2 regions of the Glutamicibacter sp. BS14 genome follow, and region 1 is predicted to be linked to the other one. Evidence: predicted binding sites of a transcription regulator. Region 1 holds the regulator's gene; the other holds the start of a gene.

Region 1 (4,208 bases):
CACGCGCAGTACTTCGCCAATGGTGATCGCGGTGTCCTCGACGGTGTGGTGAACGTCGATGTGGGTATCGCCGGTTGCACGCACGGTGAGATCGATGAGCGAATGCTTGGATAGCGCAGTCAGCATGTGGTCGTAGAACGGCACCGAGGTGCTGATCTCAGAGACACCGGTGCCATCGAGGTCCAGTTCAACGAATACGGACGATTCGCTGGTCACGCGTTCCATGCGGGCGCGACGTGCGCCAATCAATTCGGCAGACATGTCTTCCTTCGCTTGTCTTTGATTACTTCTGCGAGCCGAGCAGTTCGGCAAGTCGTTCCAAGAAGGCTGTGGTTTCCGATTCGGTTCCTGCCGTAACACGCAAGGTTCCCGGGATTCCATTGTCGCGGATGATGATGCCGGCTTCCAACAGGCCTTCCCAAATCTTGTGGGGGTCTTCGACGCCACCGAAGAAGACGAAGTTGGAGTCGGAGACCGATGGCTTGAGGCCAAGTTCCTTCAGGCGCGCGACGATGCGGTCCCGCTGGGACTTGATGTCCTCGACCTGGGCCAACAGCAACTCGATGTTCTTCAAGGCCGCGATGGCGGTTGCCTGGGTCACTGCCGACAGGTGGTACGGCAGTCGCACCAAGCGGATGGCATCGGTGACTTCTGGCGCAGCGGCCAGGTAGCCTACGCGCGCACCGGCCAGGCCGAAAGCCTTGGACATGGTGCGCGAGACAATCAGCCGCTGGCGGCCTTCGAGCAGGCTCAGCGCCGAGGTGGTGCTGGCCAAGGAGAACTCGGCGTACGCCTCATCCACGATCACCATGCCGTTATGCTCGCTCATGGCTTCATATACCGCGGTGATGACGTCCAGGCCAAGGGCCGTGCCGGTGGGGTTATTCGGAGAGCAGAGGAAAACGATGTTCGGCTTGTGCTCGCGAACCTGTGCGGCTGCGGAATCGGCGGACAACGTGAAATCTGCGGCGCGTTCACCGGCGATATATTTCGTGTCAGTACCACTGGCAAGCAGCGGGTACATGGAGTAGGTTGGGCCGAAGCTCATCACGGCACGGCCGGGGCCGCCAAAGGCTTGCAGGATTTGCTGCAGGATTTCATTGGAACCGTTAGCGGCCCAGATATTGTCCTTGGTGAGCGAGTGGCCGAGGTAATCGGCTAGGAGTTCGCGAAGCTCGGTGAACTCGCGGTCCGGATACCGGTTCAACATTGCCGCCGCCTTGGCCACCTCTTGTGCAATGGCATCGACGACTGTCGGTGGCAACGGATGGGTGTTCTCGTTGACGTTCAGCTGGATGGGCACGTCAATTTGTGGTGCGCCATAAGGGGATAGCCCGCGGAGATTCTCACGCAAGGGCAGCTGACTCAAAAGTTCACTGCGGTCATTCACGCATCAAGTCTACGTGCGCAGCGCGCCTGCCGGTGAATCCGCTACGGCCACAGGTAACAAACTCGAAGCAGGCTGGGGAAGCTAGCCGGCAAGGACCGGAATCGACAAGGTTTCGCCAACCTGGATTTCGCTGCCGGTCAGGGCATTGAGTTCGGCGATGTGGCCCACTGCCGAGGTCACGTCGTAACCGGTGGCGTAATCCCGGGCCAGGCTCCACAGCGTATCCCCTGGAATAACGGTGACATCAACGGTTCCGACTCCAACAGGAGTATCGGCTGCGGCATGCGCGTCAGAGGCAAACATGGAGATGAAGAAAGCTGCGGCGATGGTGAGTGCGAAAATGGGCATACCCACAAGCACGGCCCATCCGCGACGGTTGATGCGGATCTTCAGTGGTGCCTGGGTCTGATTTGAGTCAAGTGCGACGGTTGCCATGACTTTGTCTCCTCAAGAAATTCAAGTGATGCGAATTTGTATTCGAAAGCGTAGATTCGAAAACTTATTCGAACCTCGTATATCTGTTCTAACAGAGGTTTGCGGAACTTGTCCAGAAGTTTTCGAACAAATCTTTGAAAGAAGCTCGCTTATCTACTAAGATTTCGAAGTAGACGAGCAATGAAAACATCTCACCATCTAGCGCCGACAGTTTGGACTTACGAACTTTCGAATGATTGCTAGGGAAGGCAAAATCTCATGTCAGCTTCACAACGCACTCCCCGATCGAATGCACGTTCGCTGACGATTCGCCAAAAGAAGATCCTGGAGACGATCCAGCGGTCAATCGGCAAGAACGGTTATCCACCATCGATGCGTGAGATTGGTGACGCAGTAGGGCTCAAGAGCCTTTCGAGCGTCACCCACCAGCTGAGCCAGCTGGAAAAGCTCGGCTATATCCGTCGAGATCCACGCCGTCCGCGCGCAATGGAAATCCTGCTGCCTCTGCAGCTGGCCGAAGACGCCGAGAAGGCCGAAGTTTCGAAGCCGGTCGAGCCAGATGCCAGCGAAGACGCCAAGATCATTGAATTGAGCACTTCCGCTGACACCACCATGGTTCCCCTGGTTGGCCGTATCGCTGCCGGCGGTCCGATCCTTGCCGAACAGTCCGTCGAAGATGTTTTCTCGTTGCCTCGTCAGCTCGTAGGCCACGGCGAACTGTTCATGCTCAAGGTTTCCGGCGATTCAATGGTTGACGCTGCGATTTGCGATGGCGACTGGGTAGTTGTCCGCCGCCAGCAGACGGCGGACAACGGCGACATCGTAGCTGCCCTGCTCGATGAAGAAGCCACGGTAAAGACTTTCCGGCAGCGTGACGGGCATACCTGGCTGCTTCCGCAGAACTCGCGCTACGAACCAATTTTGGGTGATGCCGCAACGATCATGGGACGCGTCGTCTCGGTGATGCGCTCGCTCTAGAATACGTACGGTCATTGCGCCGGTGCTTGGCACCAGCGCAATTCTCGTTTAACCCGCTATTGGCCGGCGTTCAGCTCGAATTGAGCGGCCGCCGAGAAGATCATCCAGCGTTGGATTGCCGCCGAAAGCCGGCGTGGTTCCTGGTCAGCCAGATGGCGCGCCGTTGCCATGACCAGCCTCCTGGCCTGCTCCCGGCTCCGGGCTTCTATGCGGACATCATTACCGGCGAGGGCCAGATATCGGCAGAGTATCCCCGCGAACAGGTTGCCGTCTCCCCCGCTGTTGAACGAGAGGACCCCGGCAGCAGTTGACAGCGATTTCGTGGTGGCATCGATCAGTACTTTAGCGTGAGCCAGATCAGCAGGCTCGCCAAGCTCAAGCAATGCCCCGAGCACCAGGCCCTGGTTATAGGTGTAGACCGCTGGTTCCACGGCGTGTCCCTGCGTGGTCAACCGAAGTCCGTCCAGATACAGTCCTCGCTCCACGCTGAACAGATTCTTTTCCAGCCACTGGAGAAGCTCTCGCGCGGTCTCTTTCTCCCCGGTACGGGCAAAGAACAGTGCCGCCGGCGCGTTGGCTGGCGTGTTCTTGAAATCCCGCTTTCTGGACCAGTACAGGCCGCCGTCCAGCACCCCATCCATGCCGGCATGGAGCTGCCGTCCCAGCGTCCGAACTGCCGCCTCGGCAGGACGGCTCCTGTGTCCCGTCACCAGCTGCGTGAACTCTGACAGGCGGCCGCTGGCCAGGGCAAGCCAAGCCATGTCGTCGAAGAAGTAGTTGGGCAAGATCCCGAAGTTTCGAATTCGAATGCCGCGCAATAGGCCGTTGGCCCGGGCAAGCGCTTCGCGCGCCCGGTGTTCGTTGCCTTCGTCCCAGTACGATCGGCCCTCATCGATGATGGCATCCAGATAGTGCGCCTGCCACCAATAGTTCCACTCCGCAAGCGGGTGCGCGAAACCATTGAGATTGCTGAGCATGCTTCCGTCGCGCAACCGATGCGCTTTGCTGTAGCTCTGTCCAATCCACGTTCCGGGCAACCCCATGAGGCGATGCCCGAACCGCTGGTGGGTGTCGATCGCGGCTTGGTGCGCCAATTCCTGCATGGACTCCATGGTGCCTTCCGATTCGAGCTTCATCAGTTCTTGTCACAGACCTTAGTGCATCTGGAAGCATCATGCTGGTACCGGTTAAAGAACTTGAGCTGTCCCGAAGGACAGCTCAAGTTCATACTCTGGCCGCGGCTATTTCCCGCCCGGGTTCAATCGCTTGAGAACACCAGTGATGACCTTCTTATCGACAGTCGGCCACATCGGCGGCAGGGTAGCTTTCAAGAAGCTGCCGTACCGCGCCGTGGCCATGCGCGAATCAAGGATCGCCACAACGCCCTTATCCCCGACCGAACGAA
Region 2 (4,208 bases), 780 kb from region 1:
CGCCGGTTGCGATGATGAAGACGATCAGCAACCATAGCAACGCTTTGCGCGCCTGCTTAACAGGTCTGATTGATGACATCTATTGTGCTTTCTGGTTTGGGTGGCTTAGCCTTCGGGCCACCGCTATGCTGCCCGGGACTTAGGCGTTGCGCTCGTCCTTGCCCTCATCGTTCAGGCGACGCAGGGACTCTTCCGGGGTTTCGGTGGTGCTGGTGGATTCTGCAGCGCCGTCGGCCACGGCCGGGGTTGCTGCATCCTTGTCCAGGAAGGTGGCAATGGCCTGGCGGTGCAGGTTCAGCACTACGCCCGGTGCGACCTCGACCTGGACGCGATCCTCTGCGTCAACGCCGACGACGGTGCCGAAGATACCCGAGTTGGTCATCACCTTGGCGCCTGGCACGGTGTTGTTCTTCAGCTTCTCCTGCTGGGCGGACTGCTTCTTGCGGCCACGGAACATCATGAAGATCAGCACTGCGAACAGCGCGACCATCAGGATCAGCGAAGGGTTGAAGCCGCCACCAGCGGCCTGAGCGATTACGAGGGGATTCACGTATTTACCTGCTAACGAATTGTTGCGATTTGATCTGAAGTTCTGGGATGCTGTTGCGGCTATTTCTGGCGTAATACAGCAAAGACGCCCCACCTCGCCCCGAAACGGGCATAGGTCGGGCGTCTTTAGTCTAATGCGTCACGGTGAACCGGCAGACCATTTACGCGGGCAGTGAAGTAATGCTTGCCTAATCCTCATCGTTTTCATAGCTTTGCGCACTGGCGAAGATGGCATCCTTTGGCATCGCCAAGCCCAAATGCGCCCAGGCTCCGGGCATGGCAATACGACCGCGCGGGGTCCGGCCCATCAGCCCTTCACGCACCAGGTATGGCTCTGCGACAGTTTCGACGGTTTCGGTTTCTTCACCCACGGCGATGGCCAGGGTCGATAGCCCCACCGGTCCCCCGCCGAATTTGGTGCACAAGGCTTCGAGCACACCCCGGTCCAGGCGATCAAGGCCACGTGCATCGACCTCGTACATGTCCAAGGCGGCCTCGGCCGCTTGGGCATCGATCTCTTCGAGCTTATGCACCAGCGCCCAGTCACGCACGCGGCGCAGCAGGCGGTTGGCGATACGGGGCGTACCGCGGGAGCGTCCGGCGATCTCGGTGAACGCGGCCGAAGTGACGCTCAGATCAAGCATCATGGCCGAACGGCGCAAAACCAGTTCAAGCTCCTTGACCGCGTAGAACTCCAGATGGCCAGTGAAGCCGAAGCGGTCACGCAACGGGCCGGGCAATAGTCCGGCGCGCGTGGTTGCGCCAACGAGGGTGAAGGGTGGAAGCTCCAGCGGAATGGCCGTGGCGCCGGCGCCCTTTCCGACGATGATATCTACGCGGAAGTCTTCCATGGCCATGTAGAGCATTTCCTCGGCCGGCCGGGACATGCGGTGGATTTCATCGAGGAACAGCACCTCGCCTTCGGTCAGCGACGAGAGGATCGCGGCCAAGTCACCGGCGTGCTGGATCGCTGGGCCGGAGGAAATGCGCAATGGCGCGTTCATCTCGGCGGCGATAATCATCGACAAGGTGGTCTTGCCCAGGCCCGGCGGGCCAGAAAGCAGAACGTGGTCCGCGGTGCGTTCGCGGATTTTCGCTGCTTCAAGCACCAGCGAGAGCTGCTGGCGCACTCGGGACTGGCCCACGAAGTCGTCGAGGTTCCGCGGGCGCAGGGCCGCTTCGATTACCCGTTCCTCGGGTTCGCTGCCGGCGTTCGTGAGCCCGGTGGAGTCATTCATGATCAGTTGATCCTCTCGCAGACCGCTTAGGCGCGGGTTCCGCTGGACATGCTGCGCAGTGCAGCACGCAAGATTTCTGCGACGTTGCCGGTGGCAACGACATCTGGATCAGCCTTGGACAGCGATTTCAGGGTGCTGGTTGCATCCTTTTCGCTCCAGCCCAGGCCGGTCAGCGCCTCGATCACCTGCGGTTCCCAGACGCTCGCGTTGCCGCCGCCGGAAACCGGAGCCACTGGCGCGCCAGTCGGGATCAGCTTGCCGTTCAGTTCCAGCACGATGCGGCTCGCGCCCTTGGGGCCAATGCCCGATACCTTGGTGAAAGCGGCGGTGTCCTTGGTGTTCGCCGCGATGCGGACTTCCTCCGGAGAGTGCACCGCCAAGATGGCCAAGCCGGTGCGCGGCCCGATGCCCGATACGGAAACCAGGACCTCGAAGACATCGCGTTCCTCAGCGGTGGCGAAGCCGAAGAGGGTCATCGAATCCTCGCGGACCACCATGGAGGTGAATACCGTAGCCTCGCGTCCTGCCTGCAGGGTGGACAGCGTCCCGGGGGTGGCATTGACCAGCATCCCGAAGCCGTTAACGTCAATTACCGCGGTATTCAGGGCTACCGCCTGCACGGTGCCGGTCAATGAGCTGATCATGCCACTCCTTGGGATATATGTTCGATCGAACCCAGTTTATCGAAGATACCTACGAATATCGATCCGCCGCGTTCCCCGGTGGGTCGAGGCCGCTGCCGTGCTGGCCGGCTAGCGGCGCACTGCACGGCGCTTGGCCGACGCCTCAGCGGCAATCCACGCCTGCTGCGCACCGGTCAGCTGCGACGAACCACCGGCATTAGCCGCGGAGGCCGAGGCATTCGAGCCGGTGGCCGCACCGCGCCAACCGTGGGTAATCGCCAAGGCCACCGCATCAGCGGCGTCGGCAGGCTTAGGCGGTTCATCGAGCCGGCAGATCTTGGCAACCATCTTGCCGATCGCCGCCTTGGTGGCCTGTCCCGAACCGGTAACCGCCGCCTTGACCTCGGTCGGCGTGTGCAGGGCCACGGGTATTCCGCGTCGCGCTGCCGCGGTGATGACAACACCGGTGACCTGCGCGGTGCCGATGACCGTGGAGACGTTCGCCGAAGCGAACACGCGTTCCAAGGCGAGCACATCGGGCTGATGCAGATCCAACCATTCGTCGATGGCGTTGGCGATCTTCAAGAGCCGGGCATCGAGCGGAGTGCCCGGAGGGGTGCCGGCGACGGTGACGTCGACCAGCGAAACTTGCCTGTTTGCGGCGACGTCGACCACGGCAAGACCGCAACGGGTCAGGCCGGGATCGACGCCAACAACACGTAAGGCCAAGCCTTACTGCTCTTCGTCCAGCGCGGCGCGAACCTCGTCGGACAGATCAGCGTTGGTGTAGATGCCCTGGACATCATCCAGTTCTTCCAGCGCGTCGTAGAGCTTGAGGAACTTGCGAGCTCCTTCAACGTCCAGGTCGACCTTCATCGATGGAATGAATTCCATTTCGTCGGACTCGTAGGCGATGTCCGCTTCATCCAGCGCAGCGGCCACAGCGCGCAGGTCCGAAGGGTCGCAGACGATGGCGAAGTTCTCGTCCTCGTCCATGATCTCGTCGGCACCGGCGTCCAGCACGACCATCAGCAGGTCGTCTTCGGTCAGCTCGCCCTTGGGCAGGCGGACAACGCCCTGGCGGTTGAACAGGTAGGCGACCGAACCCGGGTCGGCGATGGTGCCGCCGTTGCGGGTGATGCCCACGCGCACCTCGGAGGCTGCACGGTTCTTGTTGTCGGTCAGGCACTCGATCAGCAGGGCCGAGCCCTGCGGGCCGCGTGCTTCATAGATGATCTCGGTGTAGTCGACGACCTCGCCGGTCAGGCCTGCGCCGCGCTTGACGGCGCGGTCGATGTTGTTGATCGGCACGGAGTTCTTCTTGGCCTTGCTGACAGCAAGTTCCAGTGCCGGGTTGCCGGCCATGTCGGCGCCGCCGGCACGGGCGGCAACTTCAATGCCCTTGATGAATTTTGCGAAGGCCTTGGCGCGCTTGGCGTCGATCGCGGCCTTCTTGTGCTTGGTAGTTGCCCATTTGGAGTGGCCTGACATGCTTTAAGCGTCTCCTCGCGTGAGATTGATGAAAAATTGGTGGATAGCGGTGCTGCCGGTGACTTCCGGGTGAAAGCTGGTTGCCAACAATTTTCCCTGGCGTACTGCAACAATTCTACCCTGTTCGTGATCCGTCCCCGCTTGAACGGTGCTGATCACTTGCACGTCCGGGCCAATTTGCACGGCTTCCGGTGCGCGGATGAACACCGCTTCGAGATTTTGCCCGTTGAAGTCCAGCTGGTGCTCGAATGAGTCGATCTGGCGCCCGAACGCGTTGCGCTTGACCGTCATGTCGATGCCGCCGAAG

Evidence for each region. Region 1 encodes LexA, which represses DNA repair genes until DNA is damaged. Its sites were predicted from a motif close to TCGAACANNTGTTCGA; they were not measured.
Region 2: the regulator LexA is predicted to act here: its motif matches at 2,441-2,456, upstream of ruvA (Holliday junction branch migration protein RuvA).

What each region holds. Positions count from the first base shown of each region.
Region 1 covers NZ_CM167801.1:3,180,140-3,184,347, forward strand. The annotation lists gene hisB (imidazoleglycerol-phosphate dehydratase HisB) at 1-261, opposite strand, end outside; gene AC1Z36_RS15045 (histidinol-phosphate transaminase) at 284-1,390, opposite strand; gene AC1Z36_RS15050 (LysM peptidoglycan-binding domain-containing protein) at 1,472-1,825, opposite strand; gene lexA (transcriptional repressor LexA) at 2,084-2,803, shown strand; gene AC1Z36_RS15060 (glycoside hydrolase family 76 protein) at 2,860-3,939, opposite strand; gene AC1Z36_RS15065 (ATP-dependent DNA helicase) at 4,045-4,208, opposite strand, start outside.
Region 2 covers NZ_CM167801.1:2,396,453-2,400,660, reverse strand. The annotation lists gene secD (protein translocase subunit SecD) at 1-79, opposite strand, end outside; gene yajC (preprotein translocase subunit YajC) at 140-550, opposite strand; gene ruvB (Holliday junction branch migration DNA helicase RuvB) at 738-1,787, opposite strand; gene ruvA (Holliday junction branch migration protein RuvA) at 1,814-2,431, opposite strand; gene ruvC (crossover junction endodeoxyribonuclease RuvC) at 2,540-3,139, opposite strand; gene AC1Z36_RS11375 (YebC/PmpR family DNA-binding transcriptional regulator) at 3,143-3,901, opposite strand; gene pdxT (pyridoxal 5'-phosphate synthase glutaminase subunit PdxT) at 3,905-4,208, opposite strand, start outside.